2 regions of the Telluria sp. AZSoR62 genome follow, and region 1 is predicted to be linked to the other one. Evidence: predicted binding sites of a transcription regulator. Region 1 holds the regulator's gene; the other holds the start of a gene.
The links. Region 1 encodes FliA, which starts transcription of late flagellar genes. Its sites were predicted from a motif close to CTAAAGTTTNNNNNNNNNNNGCCGNTA; they were not measured.
Positions count from the first base shown of each region.

Region 1 (7,674 bases):
GCACTGCACTAATGAACAGCATCAGACTGCCGGCATGGATGAATGGCCTGGGCGCCCGCGGCGGCAACGCGCTGGCCGCGCCGCTGCTCATCATCGTCCTGCTGGCGATGATGATCCTGCCGCTGCCGGCCTTCGTGCTGGACGTGTTCTTCAGCTTTAACATCGCGCTGTCAGTCATCGTGCTCCTGACCGCGCTGTACACGGTCAAGCCGCTCGACTTCATGGCCTTCCCGGCCATCCTGCTGGTCTCCACGATGCTGCGCCTGTCGCTCAACGTCGCGTCGACCCGCATCGTGCTGACCGAAGGCCACACCGGCGGCGCGGCCGCCGGTAAGGTCATCGAGGCCTTCGGCCACTTCCTGATCGGCGGTAACTACACCGTCGGTATCGTCGTCTTCATCATCCTCACCATCATTAACTTCTCGGTGGTCACCAAGGGTGCGGGCCGTATCGCCGAAGTCGGCGCGCGCTTCGCCCTGGATGCGATGCCGGGCAAGCAGATGGCGATCGACGCCGACCTGAACGCCGGCCTGATCGGCGAAGCCGACGCCCGCAAGCGCCGCAACGAAGTCGCGCAAGAGGCCGAATTCTACGGCGCGATGGACGGCGCCTCGAAGTACGTCAAGGGCGACGCGGTCGCCGGCATCATGATCACCGTGATCAACATCGTCGGCGGCCTGATCATCGGTATCGTCCAGCACGACATGCCCTTCGGCAAGGCCGCCGAGGTCTACACCCTGCTGGCCATCGGCGACGGCCTGGTGGCCCAGCTGCCATCCCTGATCATCTCGATCGCGGCCGGTATGGTGGTCTCGCGCGTGGCCAGCGACGAAGACATCAGCACCCAGTTGACCACCCAGCTGTTCGCCCGTCCGGAAGCGCTCTACATCACCGGCGGCATCATCCTGGCGCTGGGCCTGATCCCGGGCATGCCGAATTTGGTGTTCCTGCTGCTGGGCGGCGCCCTGGTCGGCGGCGGCTACATGATCGCCAAGCGGCGCCGCGAAGCCCCGGCCCAGGAAGCGGCGGCGGCTGCAGAAGCCGCGGCGGCCGGCGGCGCCGGCGGCGCGGCTGCGCCGGCCGAATCGGAAGAAGCCACCTGGCAGGATGTCATGGCGGTCGACACCCTCGGCCTGGAAGTGGGCTACCGCCTGATTCCGCTGGTGGACAAGACCCAAGGAGGCGAGCTGCTCAAGCGCATCAAGGGCATCCGCAAGAAATTCGCCCAGGAAGTCGGCTTCCTGGCGCCGCCCGTGCACATCCGCGACAACCTGGAACTCAAGCCATCGGCCTACCGCATCACGCTCAAGGGCGTGGAAGTGGGCACGGGCGAAGCCATGAACGGCCAGTTCCTGGCGATCAACCCGGGCATGGCCAGCGGCACGCTGCCTGGCCTGGTGACGACCGATCCGGCCTTTGGCCTGCCCGCCACCTGGATCGACGCCAGCCTGCGCGACGAAGCCCAGAGCATGGGCTATACCGTGGTCGACGCCGGCACCGTGGTGGCGACCCACCTGAACCATTTGATCACCACCCACGCCTCCGAGCTGCTGGGCCGCATGGAAGTGCAGGCGCTGCTCGACCACCTGGGCAAGGAAACCCCGAAGCTGGTGGAAGACCTGGTGCCGAAGATCGTCTCGCTGTCGACCTTGCAGAAAGTGCTGCAGAACCTGCTGCAGGAAGGCGTGCACATCCGCGACATGCGCACCATCATCGAGGCGCTGTCGGAATACGCGACGCAGACCCAGGACCCGAACGAGCTGACCGCCATGGTGCGGGTGGCGCTGGGCCGCGCCATCGTGCAGCAGCTGTTCCCGGGCATGAACGAATTGTCCGTGATGACCCTCGACAACCGCCTCGAGCGTTTGCTGATGCAGGCCATGGGAGCGGGCGGCGACGGCGCCGGCATCGAGCCGGGCCTGGCCGACACCATCGCCCAGCAGGCCGCGAATGCTGCCCAGCAGCAGGAAGAGCTGGGCCTGAGCCCGGTGCTGCTGGTGCCGGCCCCGCTGCGCGTGCTGCTGTCGCGTTTCCTGCGCCGTGCGGTGCCCCAGCTGAAAGTGCTGTCGCACAACGAGATTCCGGAAACCAAGACGATTCGGGTGACCAGCCTGGTCGGCGTGCCGATGTGATGGTTGTAGGGTGGGGGGGAGACCCGCCCACCCTACAAAACCTTGGTAGACCTTCATTTTTTCCCGGGCCATTTGAAATAGGCCCTTTTCCCCTTCCTTCTCCCCCGATGGTTTCCGCACGGCATCGCCAATAATACGATCTATGGACGGGCGGTTTCGCCTGCAACAGAACATAGAACAGACCAGCGAAGTGCGGAGAACAACGATGAACGTGAAGAAATTTACAGCGGCTACCTCCCGTGACGCCTTGCGCAAGGTGCGCGAGGCACTCGGTCCTGACGCAGTCATCCTGTCCAACCGTCCGGTCGACGGCGTGGTCGAGATCCTGGCGCTGGACAACGACGACGTCGCCTCGCTGTCCGCGCCGAGCATCGAACAAGCCCAGCCGCAATTCCAGGCCTTCGACACCGACTTCGACCCGGAACCGGTCTTTTCCCGCGCCCCTGCCTTCGCCGCTCCCGAACCACGCCAGGCCGCTCCGCGCGCCGCCCAGCCGCAGATGGAGCCGTTCGCCGGCCAGCCTTATGTCGAGCGCCGCGCCGCGCCTGCCCCGGTTGCCGAGGAAGTGCCGCCGACCTACGAAAACCGCCGTGCCCCGGCTGCAGCGCCGGCCATCGACATGGCCGCCATGAGCTCGATGATGAGCGCCGCGATCGCCCAGGCCAAGGAATCGGCCACGCTCGAAATGAGCGGCATGATGAATGAAATCCGCGCCATGCGCGGCATGATGGAAACCCAGCTGGCCGAGCTGTCGTGGAACGCCGGCTCGCAGCGCGAACCGCAGAAGAACGCCGTGCTGCGCGAGATGCTGGCCGCCGGTTTCTCGGCCACCCTGGCGCGCTACCTGATCGACAAGATGCCGGCCACGAAGGACGCGGCCGAAGCCCTGCGCTGGATCAAGACCGTGCTGGCCCGTAACCTGACCACCATCGCCAACGAAGACGACCTGCTCTCGCGCGGCGGCGTGTTCGCCCTGGTCGGCCCGACCGGTGTCGGCAAGACCACCACCACCGCCAAGCTGGCCGCCCGCTGCGTGATGCGCCACGGCGCCGACAAGCTGGCCCTGATCACCACCGACGCCTACCGTATCGGCGGCCACGAGCAGCTGCGCATCTACGGCAAGATCCTGGGCGTGATGGTGCACTCGGTGAAGGACGAAGCCGACCTGCGCATCGCCCTGAAGGAACTCAAGAACAAGCACACCGTGCTGATCGACACCATCGGCATGTCGCAGCGCGACCAGATGGTGACGGAACAGGTGGCCATGCTGAGCGAATCCGGCGCCGACGTGAAACGCCTGCTGTGCCTGAACGCGACCTCGACCAACGAGACCCTGAACGAAGTGGTGCGCGCCTATCAAGGTTCGGGCCTGGCCGGCTGCATCATGACCAAGCTGGACGAAGCCGCTTCGATCGGCAACGTGCTCGACGTCGTGATCCGCCAGAAGCTGAACCTGCACTACATCTCGAACGGCCAGCGCGTGCCGGAAGACCTGCACCTGGCCGACCGCGCCATGCTGGTCGACCGCGCCTTCCGCAGCAAGGCCGCCGGCAACGGTTTTTTCGACGCCGACCTGCCGCTGATGATGGCCGCCGCCGGCGCCAACGCAGGCAACCTGCACAACGACCGTTCGCTGCGCGAGGTGTCCCTTGGCTAGTTTCGATTTCGACCAGGCCGAAGGCCTGCGCCGGATGCTGCAGGGCCCGCGCCCGCGCATCGTGACTTTTCTTTCCGCTACCCCCGAAGACGACAAGGGCGCCATGCTGGTCAACCTGGGCGCCTCGCTGTCCCAGGCCGGCAACGACGTGCTGATCGTCGACGCCTGCGAGCGCGAGTATGGCGTGGCCCGGCGCCTGGGCATCAGCCGCGCCGCCGCGCTGACCAACGTGGCGCGCCAGGAATGCGGCCTGAACCAGGTGCTGCACGCGGTGCCGCAGGGCTTCTCGGTGGCTTCGCTCGGCAGCCCGCAGCGCGCCGACGACGCGCGCCGCCTGGGCAAGACCTTCGACGTGCTGGTCAAGCAGGCCGGCATCGTGATGGTCGACGCCGAACTCGGCCCGGACGGCGAATTGCCGCTGCCGCTGATGGCCAGTTCCGAGATCGTGGTGCAGGTCTCCACCAGCGCCGCATCGATCACGAATGCCTACGCCTTGATCAAGCATTTGTCGCACCAGCTGGGCCGCCGTCCTTTCGGCATCCTTGTTACCGGCGCGACAGAGGCGGAAGCCAAGGTTGTATACGATAATATGTCTACCGCGGCAACACGCTACCTGGCGGTGACCCTCAATTCGATGGGCTCGGTACCGGCCGACGAATACCTGCACCGCGCCGCGCGCCTGGGGCGCGCCGTGGTCGATGCCTTCCCGCTGGCGGGCGCATCGGTTGCTTTCCGCCAGCTGGCAGGCAAGTTCGCGCTGCACGCGATGCCGCAGCTGGGCCGGGGAGGCGGCGCACATTTCGGGTCCTGACCTGCTAGAGAAGAAGAGAAGACAAGCAACGCATGTACACGGTCAAAGGGAAAGCGGACAAGAACCATTTGCTGACGGAGCACATGCCGTTGGTGAAGCGTCTTGCCCACCACATGAAGGCCAAGCTGCCGCCTTCGGTGGAAGTCGATGACCTGGTGCAGGCGGGCATGATCGGCCTGCTCGACGCGATCAACCGCTACGAGGACAACCACGGCGCCCAGTTCGAGACCTATGCGGTGCTGCGCATCCGCGGCGCCATGCTCGACGAACTGCGTTCGAGCGACTGGATGCCGCGCAGCACCCGCCAGAACATGCGCAAGGTCGAGGCTGCGATGGAAGCGCTGCAGCAGCGCCTCGGCCGCCCGGCCAGCGAATCGGAAATCGCCAAGTCGCTCAAGATCTCGCTGTCCGAGTACCAGGACATGCTGGGCGACGGCGGCGGGCACCAGCTGCTGTACTACGAGGATTTTCACGACGAAGAGGGCAGCGACAGCTTCCTCGACCGCTATGCGGTCGACGACGCCGACCCGCTGCGCTCGCTGCTCGACACCGACTTCCGCCAGGCCGTCATCGACGCCATCGACAAGCTGCCTCCGCGCGAGAAGATGCTGATGGGCCTGTACTACGAGGAAGAACTCAACCTGAAGGAAATCGGCGCGGTCATGGGCGTGAGTGAATCGCGCGTGTCGCAGCTGCACACCCAGGCGGTGTCGCGGCTGCGTGCCTCGCTCAAGGAGCAATTATGGACTGGGCCAGCGTAGCGGGACTGGTGCTCGCGCTGGCGGGCATCCTGGTGGGCCATACGCTCGACGGCGGCAAGTTCGCCTCGCTGATCCAGCCGGCCGCGTTTGCCATCGTGGTGGTCGGCACCTTCGGGGCCGTGCTGCTGCAAAGCGAAACCCGCAGCTTCCTGCATGGGATGCGCATGCTGCGCTGGGTGTTCTTCCCGCCGAAATCGGGCCGCGACAAGCTCTCGCGCGAGATCGCGCTGTGGAGCCTGACGGCGCGCCGCGACGGCCTGCTCTCGCTCGAGCAGTACATGGGCACGCAGGACAAATTCGTCCAGAAGGGCCTGCGCCTGGTGGTGGACGGCATCAACCCCGACAAGATCCGCAGCCTGCTCGAGAGCGAAATCAGCGCCTACGAATTCGCCCAGCGCCAGGCCGCGCGCATCTGGGAATCGGCCGCCGGCTATTCGCCGACCATCGGCATCCTGGGCGCGGTGCTGGGCCTGATCCACGTGATGGAGAACTTGTCGGACCCGTCGCGCCTGGGTTCGGGCATCGCGGTCGCCTTTGTCTCCACCGTATATGGCGTGGGCCTGGCCAACCTGTTCTTCTACCCGGTCGGGAACAAACTGAAGGCCATCGTCACCGACAAGGTGACCCAGTACGAGATCCTGGCCGAAGTCTTCCACGACCTGGCCAGCGGCGACCATACCCGCGTGGTCGACGAGCGCGTGGCCAGCCTCCTGATGCGCCACTAGGCGCTGGACCATGGCGCGCAAACGCTACGACGATCATTCGGCTTCCGGCGAGCACCACGAGCGCTGGCTGATTTCCTACGCCGACTTCATCACGCTGCTGTTCGCCTTCTTCGTCGTGATGTACGCGATTTCCATCGTCAACGAAGGCAAGTACGCGGTGCTGTCCGAAGCGCTGGGCGACGCCTTCGGCGGGCGCAGCCTGGCGCCGCAGGCGGCCACGCGCGTGGAGCCGGCGCTGCCGCTGTCGCACATCGTCAACCGCAAGCGCATCGAGGCCGCACGGCGCGACCGCCAGCGCCTGGAGACCCTGTCGAAAGACCTGTCGGCGACCCTGCTGCCGCTGGTGAAATCGGGCCAGGTGCGCGTGACCCAGAACGCGCGCGGCATCAGCATCGAGATCAATGCCAGCGCGCTGTTCGACCAGGGTGACGCGGTGCTGCAGCCGGACGCGCGCGCGGTGCTGCGCGAGGTGGCCGGCCTGCTGAAAGACGATCCGCACATGGTCGAAGTCGAAGGCCATACCGACAACCTGCCGATCGCCACGCCCCAGTATGCATCGAACTGGGAGCTGTCGGCGGTACGCGCGGCCAGCGTGGTGCGCCTGTTCATCGAGGGCGGCGTACAGGAGCAGCGGCTGTCGGCGATCGGCCATGGCGCGACGCGGCCGGTGGCGCGCAACGACAGCCCCGTCAACCAGGCGCGCAACCGGCGCGTTGCGGTGATGATCCTGGCCGCGACGCCCGAGCCGCCGCCCACGGCCCTGAAATAAAATGTCATTTTTGCCGTCTGTTTGAAATATTCTTTCAAGGAGTGCGCATGCATGTCAAACCCATCCTTGCCCTGCTGGTCCTTGCCCTGGGCGGCCTCGTGAGCGCCGTCGGCGCCGTGGAAAAAGACGCGGCCGTGCGCCACCAGCTCGAAGTCGAGACCACCGGCGGCCAGGTGCGGGTGCGCCTGACGGTCGAGAACCATGGCGAGACCACGATCTATGTGCCGCGCGAAGTCGCCGCCGAAGACGAACTCACGGGCCGGCGTTTCGAGGTGCTGGACATGCAGGGCGCCACGCCCGGCAAGCCGCTTGACTACACCGGCATGATGGTCAAGCGCAGCGCGCTCACGGCCCAGGATTACCATCCGGTGGCGCCGCACACCATGCACATGAATACCATCGACATCACGCCGGCGTATGCGTTCAGGCAGGGGAAGGGGAGCTACGAGATCCGCTACGACGGGCCGTGGCTGAAGGATGTGAAAGAGCTCGATGCGGTAAGCCATAGCCCGGCAACGCCGGTGCGCTTCAGCTTCAGCCGCTGACAGCGCACAGCCTGTAAACGGCAGGAAGGGCGGCAAGGCCGCCCTTCCTGCTATCCGAAACAGTCCTTGCGGCTTAGTTCAGGGCCGGGGTGTTCTCGCCGAAGTACTCGTGCGAGTCGGCGTTCTGCACTGCCAGGTCGGGATTGGTGATCGCCAGGTTGGCGGCGCCGGATTGGCCGTACACGTTGTCGTCGGTGCCGGCGACCACGTTGAAGTGGCTCATTTCATGCAGCAGGGTGCCGCCCTTGGAATCGGTGCCGGTCATCGGCGCCGT
Region 1 covers NZ_JBYTST010000001.1:5,694-13,367, reverse strand. Annotated here, with positions in the region: gene flhB (flagellar biosynthesis protein FlhB) at 1-12, shown strand, start outside; gene flhA (flagellar biosynthesis protein FlhA) at 12-2,132, shown strand; gene flhF (flagellar biosynthesis GTPase FlhF) at 2,338-3,789, shown strand; gene AC3XQU_RS00055 (MinD/ParA family ATP-binding protein) at 3,782-4,600, shown strand; gene AC3XQU_RS00050 (RNA polymerase sigma factor FliA) at 4,633-5,361, shown strand; gene AC3XQU_RS00045 (flagellar motor protein) at 5,343-6,086, shown strand; gene motD (flagellar motor protein MotD) at 6,097-6,855, shown strand; gene AC3XQU_RS00035 (hypothetical protein) at 6,903-7,400, shown strand; gene AC3XQU_RS00030 (M35 family metalloendopeptidase) at 7,474-7,674, opposite strand, start outside.

Region 2 (7,674 bases), on a different contig from region 1:
GGCGACGTGCTCGAAACCTTTGCGCGCCGCCTGGCCGATACGCCCGGCGAAGTATCCGAATACGGCCGCCGCATGCTGCGCGCATCCAAGGGGGGCGACTGGAGCGGCTACGCCCAGGCGCTGAGCCAGATGGCCGAGCGCCACCTGCGCCGCAACACGCCGGTGATGGCCCTGGGCGACGAAGACCCCGACATGCGCCACCTGCGCGAGATGCTGGGACGTTCGCTGGCCTTTGCCCTGGCAACCCTGCTGGCGGGCAGCAAGGACCTGGTGCTGGAAGCCGAGACCCTCGGCGGCGCCGTCAAGCTGGCGCGCGGCGACGAGCTGGTGGACCTGTCGAGCCGCCTGAAGCAGCTGTGCTACCAGGTCGAGCTGCACAGCGGCGACCAGTCCGAGCAGCGCGAGCTGCTGCTGCGCCTGTTCCGTCTTCTATTAGATAACGTCAACGAGCTGCTCGACGACGACAGCTGGATGCGCGGCCAGATCGCCGCCGTGCAAGACCTGATTTCCGGTCCGCTCGACACCCGCTCGCTGGAAGACGCGACCCGCAGCCTGAAGGATGTGATCCTCAAGCAGGGCCAGCTCAAGCACAGCATCTCGGACGTGCGCGCCACCGTCAAGAACATGATGATGACCTTCATCGACCGTCTCGGCTCGGTGGCGGCCTCGACCGGCGACTACCATGCCAAACTGGGCACCTTCTCCAAGCGCATCAGCGGGGCCGCCAATATCGACGAGCTGGGCGGCGTACTGGAAGAAGTGCTGCGCGAGACCCGCCAGGCCCAGATTGATACGCTCGCCTCGCGCGACCGCATGGTGGCGGTGCACCGCGAAGTGCAGGAAGCCGAGGACCGCATCCGCATGCTCGAAGCCGAGCTCCAGCATATGAGCGAGCTGGTGCGCGAAGACCAATTGACCGGCAGCCTGAACCGGCGCGGCCTGGAAGAAGTGTTCGGGCGCGAAGCCGCGCGCGCCGACCGCCGCAACACGCCCCTGTGCGTGGCGATCCTCGACCTCGACAATTTCAAGAAGCTCAACGATACCTACGGCCACCTGGCCGGGGACGGCGCCCTGAAGCACCTGGTGACGGTGGTGCGCGAGACGCTACGCTCGATGGATGTGATCGCCCGCTTCGGCGGCGAGGAATTCCTGATCCTGCTGCCCGAGACCACGGTCGAGGCGGCGGCGGCGGCGATGGTGCGGGTGCAGCGCGAGCTGACCCGCCATTTCTTCATGTACGAGAACGAGAAGATGCTGATCACCTTCTCGTGCGGCGTGGCGCTGCGGGTGCCCAACGAAAGCCAGGAAAGCCTGATGGCGCGGGCCGACCGCGCCATGTACCAGGCCAAGCAGACCGGCAAGAACCGGGTCGTGGTGGCAAATTAAGCCGCGCTAACCCGTTTCAGTGCCGGATTAATTCTTCTTATTGAGTAAGCGCGCCCGGACGCGGTGCGTTGCGCATCTCGTCCTTGGCGCCCTGTGCGCCCACCGCCTTGAGCATGCGGTCGGTCGAGGTGCGCTTGGCCATCCTGGTGCCGGTCATCGCGTGGCCATCCTGTCCCGCGGTGTTGACTACGCCGGCGGATACTTCCGCCATGGTCGGCGCCGGATCGGAAACCGGCGCCGAGGCGCATCCGGCCAGCATGCATGCCGCGACCGCCAGTCCTGCTGTCAAAGCTTTCATTGCATCTCCTTTTTATGGGGTGGTCGCCAGGAAGGGGTACCGCAAGGCGAACAGTTGTCATAGTCTCACATGACAGGCCGGCATGGCCGGTTTGCCATCACTTCTGCCAGGAGCATACTGTCGAGTCGCAGCCATGCGACAGCCGGGCGCGGGTTTCGCCCGCCCCGGGTCCAGATGCTTGTGGGCAAGGTTCACCTGTCGTAGTATGGACGGCCGGAGCCACCCGGCAACTACTTAGATACCATGGCCATCCTTCATCGTACCCGCACCATCCCCGCCCTCGTTCCCCGCTACGTCACCCGCTTTCGCTGCACCGGCTCGGCCTGCGAAGATACCTGCTGCTCGACCTGGCAGGTCGACGTCGACAAGAAGTCCTTCAAGGCCCTGCGCAGCCTGGGCGAAGCGGAGATGGGCGAGGCCGTGCGCAAGCACGTGCGCCGCAACGACGATGCCGAGGGCGCCCATTACGCCACCCTGCACTTCGACCCCGCGACGCGCCAGTGCGGGCTGATGAAAGACCAGCTCTGCTCGGTCCACGCCAAGCTCGGCGACAGCTACCTGCCGAACGTGTGCTTCTCGTATCCGCGCGTCTCGCACACCGTGGGCGGCCAGGCCGAACAGGCCCTGGTACTGTCCTGCCCGGAAGCGGCGCGCCAGGCGCTGCTGGCCCCGGACGCCTTCGATTTCCTCGAGAGCGGCATTACCGTGCGCATGGAGAACCTGGGCGCGATCGGCGACCGCCATGGCGTACCGGCCGATATCGTCAACGAGCTGCGGGTGTTCTGCCTGAACCTGATGCGCCTGCAGGGCCCGAGCGTGTGGGAGCGCCTGGCGCTGCTGGGCGCGCTGTGCGACTCCCTCAACCAGCGCCTCGACGCCGGCCAGGGTGCGGACGTGCGCGCAGCCATCGACGAATTCACTGCACTCATAGAAGAAGGCAGCGTCTTCGACGCCCTGCGCGCCATCGAACCGAACCATGCGGGCCAGGCGATGGTGTTTTCGCTGCTGTGGAGCGATCCGGGCTTCGATGACAACTCCGCCCCGCGCGCCGCCGTCAGCGCGCGCGTCGCCCGCGGCCTGGGCGCCGACCCGGTGACCGGCAAGGTGGATGGCCAGACCCTGGTCGCCAACTACCGCGCCGGGCTGGCCCGGCTGCCCGAGGCGCTCGAAGCTGCCCCGCACCTGCTGGAACACTACCTGCTCAACGAAATCTTCACCAATATCTTCCCGTTCGACGGCGGCAGCCCGTATGAAAGCTTCCTGCAGCTCGCGGCGCGCTTCGGCGTACTGCGCCTGATGCTCGCCGCCCAGTGCAATACCGACGGCCCGCTGCCGGACGCGGCCATGCTGGTGCAGACCACCCATGTGCACTGCCGCCGCTTCCAGCACAACATCGGCTTCGCGCGTGAAGTGAAACAGGCGCTGGTCGACGCCAACCTGGCCTCGCTCGAAAAGCTGTACCCGCTGCTGCGGCCTTGAGAATCCTGCGGCCGATGCCGCATTGACAAGAAAACCCGCCCCGGCGACCTGCCGCGGCGGGTTTTTCTTTGGGCGCGGCGACCTGAAGCGAAAATATTTCCGTAAAAAAATAATTTATTTCGCCCTAAAGTTCGCGAAAACCTCGCCGTCTAGACGCAGCGCCTTCGGGGCCGAGTAACGAACAGGGCCATTTTTTCGCAAAAACGGCCCTAAAGTTTTCCCACAGGAACACGTTACCAGCATCAACAGCGGTTTGATCGTCACGGAACAGCGTGGCGGACCAAAGTGAACAGGGTAAAGTCGCCCGCCCCGAAATACAGCTTGGAGAATCACCATGGCATCCGTAATCAACACCAACATCGCTTCCCTCAACTCGCAACGTAACCTGAGCGCATCGCAGTCGTCGCTGACGACCTCGCTGCAGCGCCTGTCTTCGGGCCTGCGCATCAACAGCGCCAAGGACGACGCAGCTGGCCTGGCGATCTCGGACCGTATGTCGTCGCAGATCCGCGGCATGAATCAGGCGACCCGTAACGCGAACGATGGCGTGTCGATGGCGCAGACCGCCGAAGGCGCACTGTCCAGCTCGGGCGACATCCTGCAGCGTATCCGCGAACTGGCAGTCCAGTCGTCGAACGCATCGAACTCGTCGAGCGACCGCCAGGCACTGCAGACCGAAGTTACCCAACTCGGCTCGGAACTGAACCGTATCGCCCAGACCACTTCGTTCAACGGCCAGCAGCTGCTGGACGGCACGATGGGCACCGCCACCTTCCAGGTCGGCGCGAACGCCAACGAACTGATCTCGACCAACGGCGCCAACTTCACCACCTCGACCTACGGCAACAACCGTACCGAAGTGGACGCCAAGGCAGCCGCGGCCACCACCAACGTCGTCGCCTCGAAAGCTGTCGACGTCGCCGGCCACCTGGGCAAGTCGACCTACACCACCAAGGCAACCGATACTGCAAAGACCATCGCTGCCGGCATCAACGGTGAAACCTCGAAGACCGGCGTGACCGCAACGGCCAAGACCGAAGTGCTGATCAAGCCGACCGCCAGCAAGGACTTCGCGATCGACCTGACCTCGGACAACAGCACCGCCGTCACGATCTCGTTCTCGACCGGCGCCGGCACCAGCGCCGACGACTTCGCCTCCGGCGTCAGCGCCATCAACGCCCAGTCGGCCAAGACCGGCGTGACCGCTGAATACGACTCGAAGAACAAGGGCATCAAGCTGACCCACTCGAGCGGCAACGACATCAAGCTCACCAGCGGTGCTGGTTCGACCGGCGACGTCAACATGCAGACCTACGAAGCAGACGGCGACCTGACCGCCGCCCTGCCAGTGGCAACCGGCGCGACCGGTATCGCCAACGGCCGCGTGACGATGGACTCGGAGAAGAGCTTCTCGGTGACCGACGCCGGTTCGGGCCTGGGCCTGACCAAGGCTTCGACGCTGAAGTCGGTCGCTTCGCTGGACATCACCAGCTTCGACGGCGCCCAGCTGGCAATCAAGATTGCCGACGCTGCCCTGGCATCGGTCAACACCAAGCGCGCCGAATACGGTGCACTGCAATCGCGCTTCTCGTCGGCGATCTCGAACCTGCAATCGACCACCGAGAACCTGTCGGCATCGCGCAGCCGCATCGTCGACACCGACTTCGCCGCAGAAACCGCAAGCATGACCCGCGGCCAGATCCTGCAGCAGGCCGGTACCGCGATGCTGGCCCAGGCCAACTCGCTGCCGAACGGCGTGCTGTCCCTGCTGCGCGGTTAATCGCAAAGTAGTCACCACACGGTGTAATACGGTTCCCCGGCTGATGAAAATCAGCCGGGGAATTTTCACTAAGGGTCCCCGATATGAACATCAACACTGTCAGTACACCAGTCGCCCCGAAGTTCGAGGATCGCGCCGGCAGCGCGGTCGACAGCGCCGCACCGGCGCAGGCCGCAGCGGGCAAGCGCCTCGATACCGCAGCCGCGCCGGGCGAAGCCCAGCCCTCGCGCGAGCAGGTCGCCGACGCCGTCAAGAAGATCAACCAGTCGCTGCCCGCCTCGGCGCAGGGCCTGGAGTTCTCGGTCGACGACGACAACAAGCAGACCATCGTCAAGATCGTCGATATCTCCACCCGCGAAGTGGTGCGCCAGATCCCGACCGTCGAAGCGCTGGAAATCGCCAAGTCGCTCGACAAGATGATGGGCCGCCTGATCAGCGACAAGGTCTGAAACCGGCCTTGGGCCGCGTAGCGTTCCGGTGAACGCAACAGGACGTGACCGCCACTTTGCGCAAGAAGCGCAGGGGCCGTTGCGCTTTCTGCGTTTACCTTGCGCTTGTGGCAACCCGCCTGCGAATCTCCAAACAGGCGGGTAATTCCTCCTTTCAAGTTCCCTTTGCTCCTGCCGATAATGACTTACATTAACGTCTTTCGTAGGAGAAACAAGTGGCGCTCACTTCATCAGGAATTGGTTCAGGACTCGACGTCGACGGCCTCGTTGCGAAGCTCATGGCGGCCGAGGCTGCGCCACTGTCCAACTACGACAAGAAAGCGGCCCTCTTCCAGGCCAAGCTCGACGCACTCAACAAGCTCAGCGCGGGCATGGGCGCCTTCCAGACCTCGCTCGGCGCCCTCACCTCGCCGCTGACCTTCCGCGCCGTCAGCGCTACCGTGTCGGACGACAAGGTGCTGCGCGCCAGCGCCACCGCCGAAGCGGCGGCCGGCAGCTACAAGATCAAGGTCAGCCAGCTGGCTCAGGCCCAGACCCTCAACAGCGCCGGCAAGGCCAGCATGACGGCCATGATCGGCAGCGGCGCCCGCACCACCCTGACCTTCCAGTTCGGCACCGTGGGCGGCGGCCAGTACGGCACCACCGGCACGGCCCTGCCGGCCAGTGTCGCGAGCAACGGCATCGCCAGCGGTTCGCTCACCATCAACGGCGCCGCGATCGCCACCAGCGGCACCACCCGCAGCGCGCGCGAGCTGGCCGCGGCGGTCAACGCCCAGAGCGCCACCACCGGCGTGTCCGCCACCGCGGCGCGCACCGAAACCGGCGCCGCCCTGTTCGGCGGAGCCGGCGCACCGAACTTCGGCAACGTCTCGACCGACGCCGCCGGCAGCTACACGCTGTCGGTCGGCGGCGTGCAGCTGGCAACCCAGGGCGCGAACATCGCGGCCGGCGGCGTGGGCGGCGTCACCGCCGGGACCATCGACGCCACCCTGGCCGGCACCAACGCCACCACCACCGCGCTGGCCGCGGCGAACATCACCTTCACCGGCTCGGCCGCGAACGGCGACCTGCGCTTCTTCGCGGCCGACGGCGCCAACATCACGGTCAGCGAATCCGTGGCCGGCGTGGTCGAAGGCGGCATCGCCCATGCGGCCGGCAGCGCCAACAGCGGCAGCACCGTTACCGCCAGCAGCACCATCAGCTTGACCTCGAGCACCGCCAGCCCGATCACGGTCGGCGGCAGCAACCCGGCCCTGGCCGGCCTGGCCGCCGGCAGCGGCGGCAGCTACCTGGGCGCGGGCTTCACCCAGGATGGCGCCAAGGCCAGCGGCACCGTGGTGCTGGAAGCGGGCGACCAGTCGCTGCAAGGCATCCGCGACGCGATCAACAAGGCCAATATCGGCGTGCAGGCCAGTATCGTCTCGGACGGCAGCGCCTCGCCCTACCGCCTGGTGCTCACCTCGACCAAGACCGGCGCCAGCTCGTCGATGAAGATCAGCCTGAGCGGCGACGGCGGCGCGGCGCCCGACGCCGCCCTGAACGGCCTGCTCGGCTACGACCCGGCCGGCGCCCAGGCCCTGAAGCAGACCAGCGCCGCCCAGAGCGCCCTGCTGGACGTGAACGGCGTGGCCGTCACCAGCGACAGCAACACCGTCACCGAGGCGATCCAGGGCGTGTCCCTGAACCTGGCCCAGACCGGCAACAGCAACGTCACGATCGCCAAGGACACCGCCTCGGTCAAGGTCAGCGTGGAAGGCTTCGTCAAGGCCTACAACCAGCTGAACTCGACGATGAAGAGCCTGACCAGCTACGATCCAGAGACCAAGAAGGGCGGCGTGCTGGTGGGCGATTCGACCGTGCGCTCGGTCCAGGGCCAGCTGCGCTCGATGCTCGGCGCCGCCGTCGGCGGCGGCAAGCTCAACAGCCTGAGCCAGATCGGCATCTCGTTCCAGAAGGACGGCAGCCTGGCCATCGACTCGACCAAGTTGAACAAGGCGATGACCGACAACTTCTCGGAAATCGCCGGCATGTTCGCCGCCATCGGTACCGCCAGCGACAACCTGGTGAAATTTACCACCTCGACCGCCAAGACCGAGCCGGGCACCTATGCGATCAACCTGACCCAGGTCGCCAGCAAGGGCAGCCTGACCAGTGCCGCGGCGCTGCCGCCGACCACCACGATCGCCCCCAACACGACCTGGACCGTCACCCTGAACCAGACCGACCCGGTCACGGCCAGCAAGACCGCGAATATCTCGCTCAGCGCCGGCAGCTACACCCCG
Region 2 covers NZ_JBYTST010000015.1:23,023-30,696, forward strand. Annotated here, with positions in the region: gene AC3XQU_RS19970 (GGDEF domain-containing protein) at 1-1,386, shown strand, start outside; gene AC3XQU_RS19975 (hypothetical protein) at 1,424-1,684, opposite strand; gene fliB (flagellin lysine-N-methylase) at 1,928-3,163, shown strand; gene AC3XQU_RS19985 (flagellin N-terminal helical domain-containing protein) at 3,498-4,943, shown strand; gene AC3XQU_RS19990 (flagellar protein FlaG) at 5,027-5,392, shown strand; gene fliD (flagellar filament capping protein FliD) at 5,608-7,674, shown strand, end outside.
Region 2: the regulator FliA is predicted to act here: its motif matches at 3,288-3,314, upstream of AC3XQU_RS19985 (flagellin N-terminal helical domain-containing protein).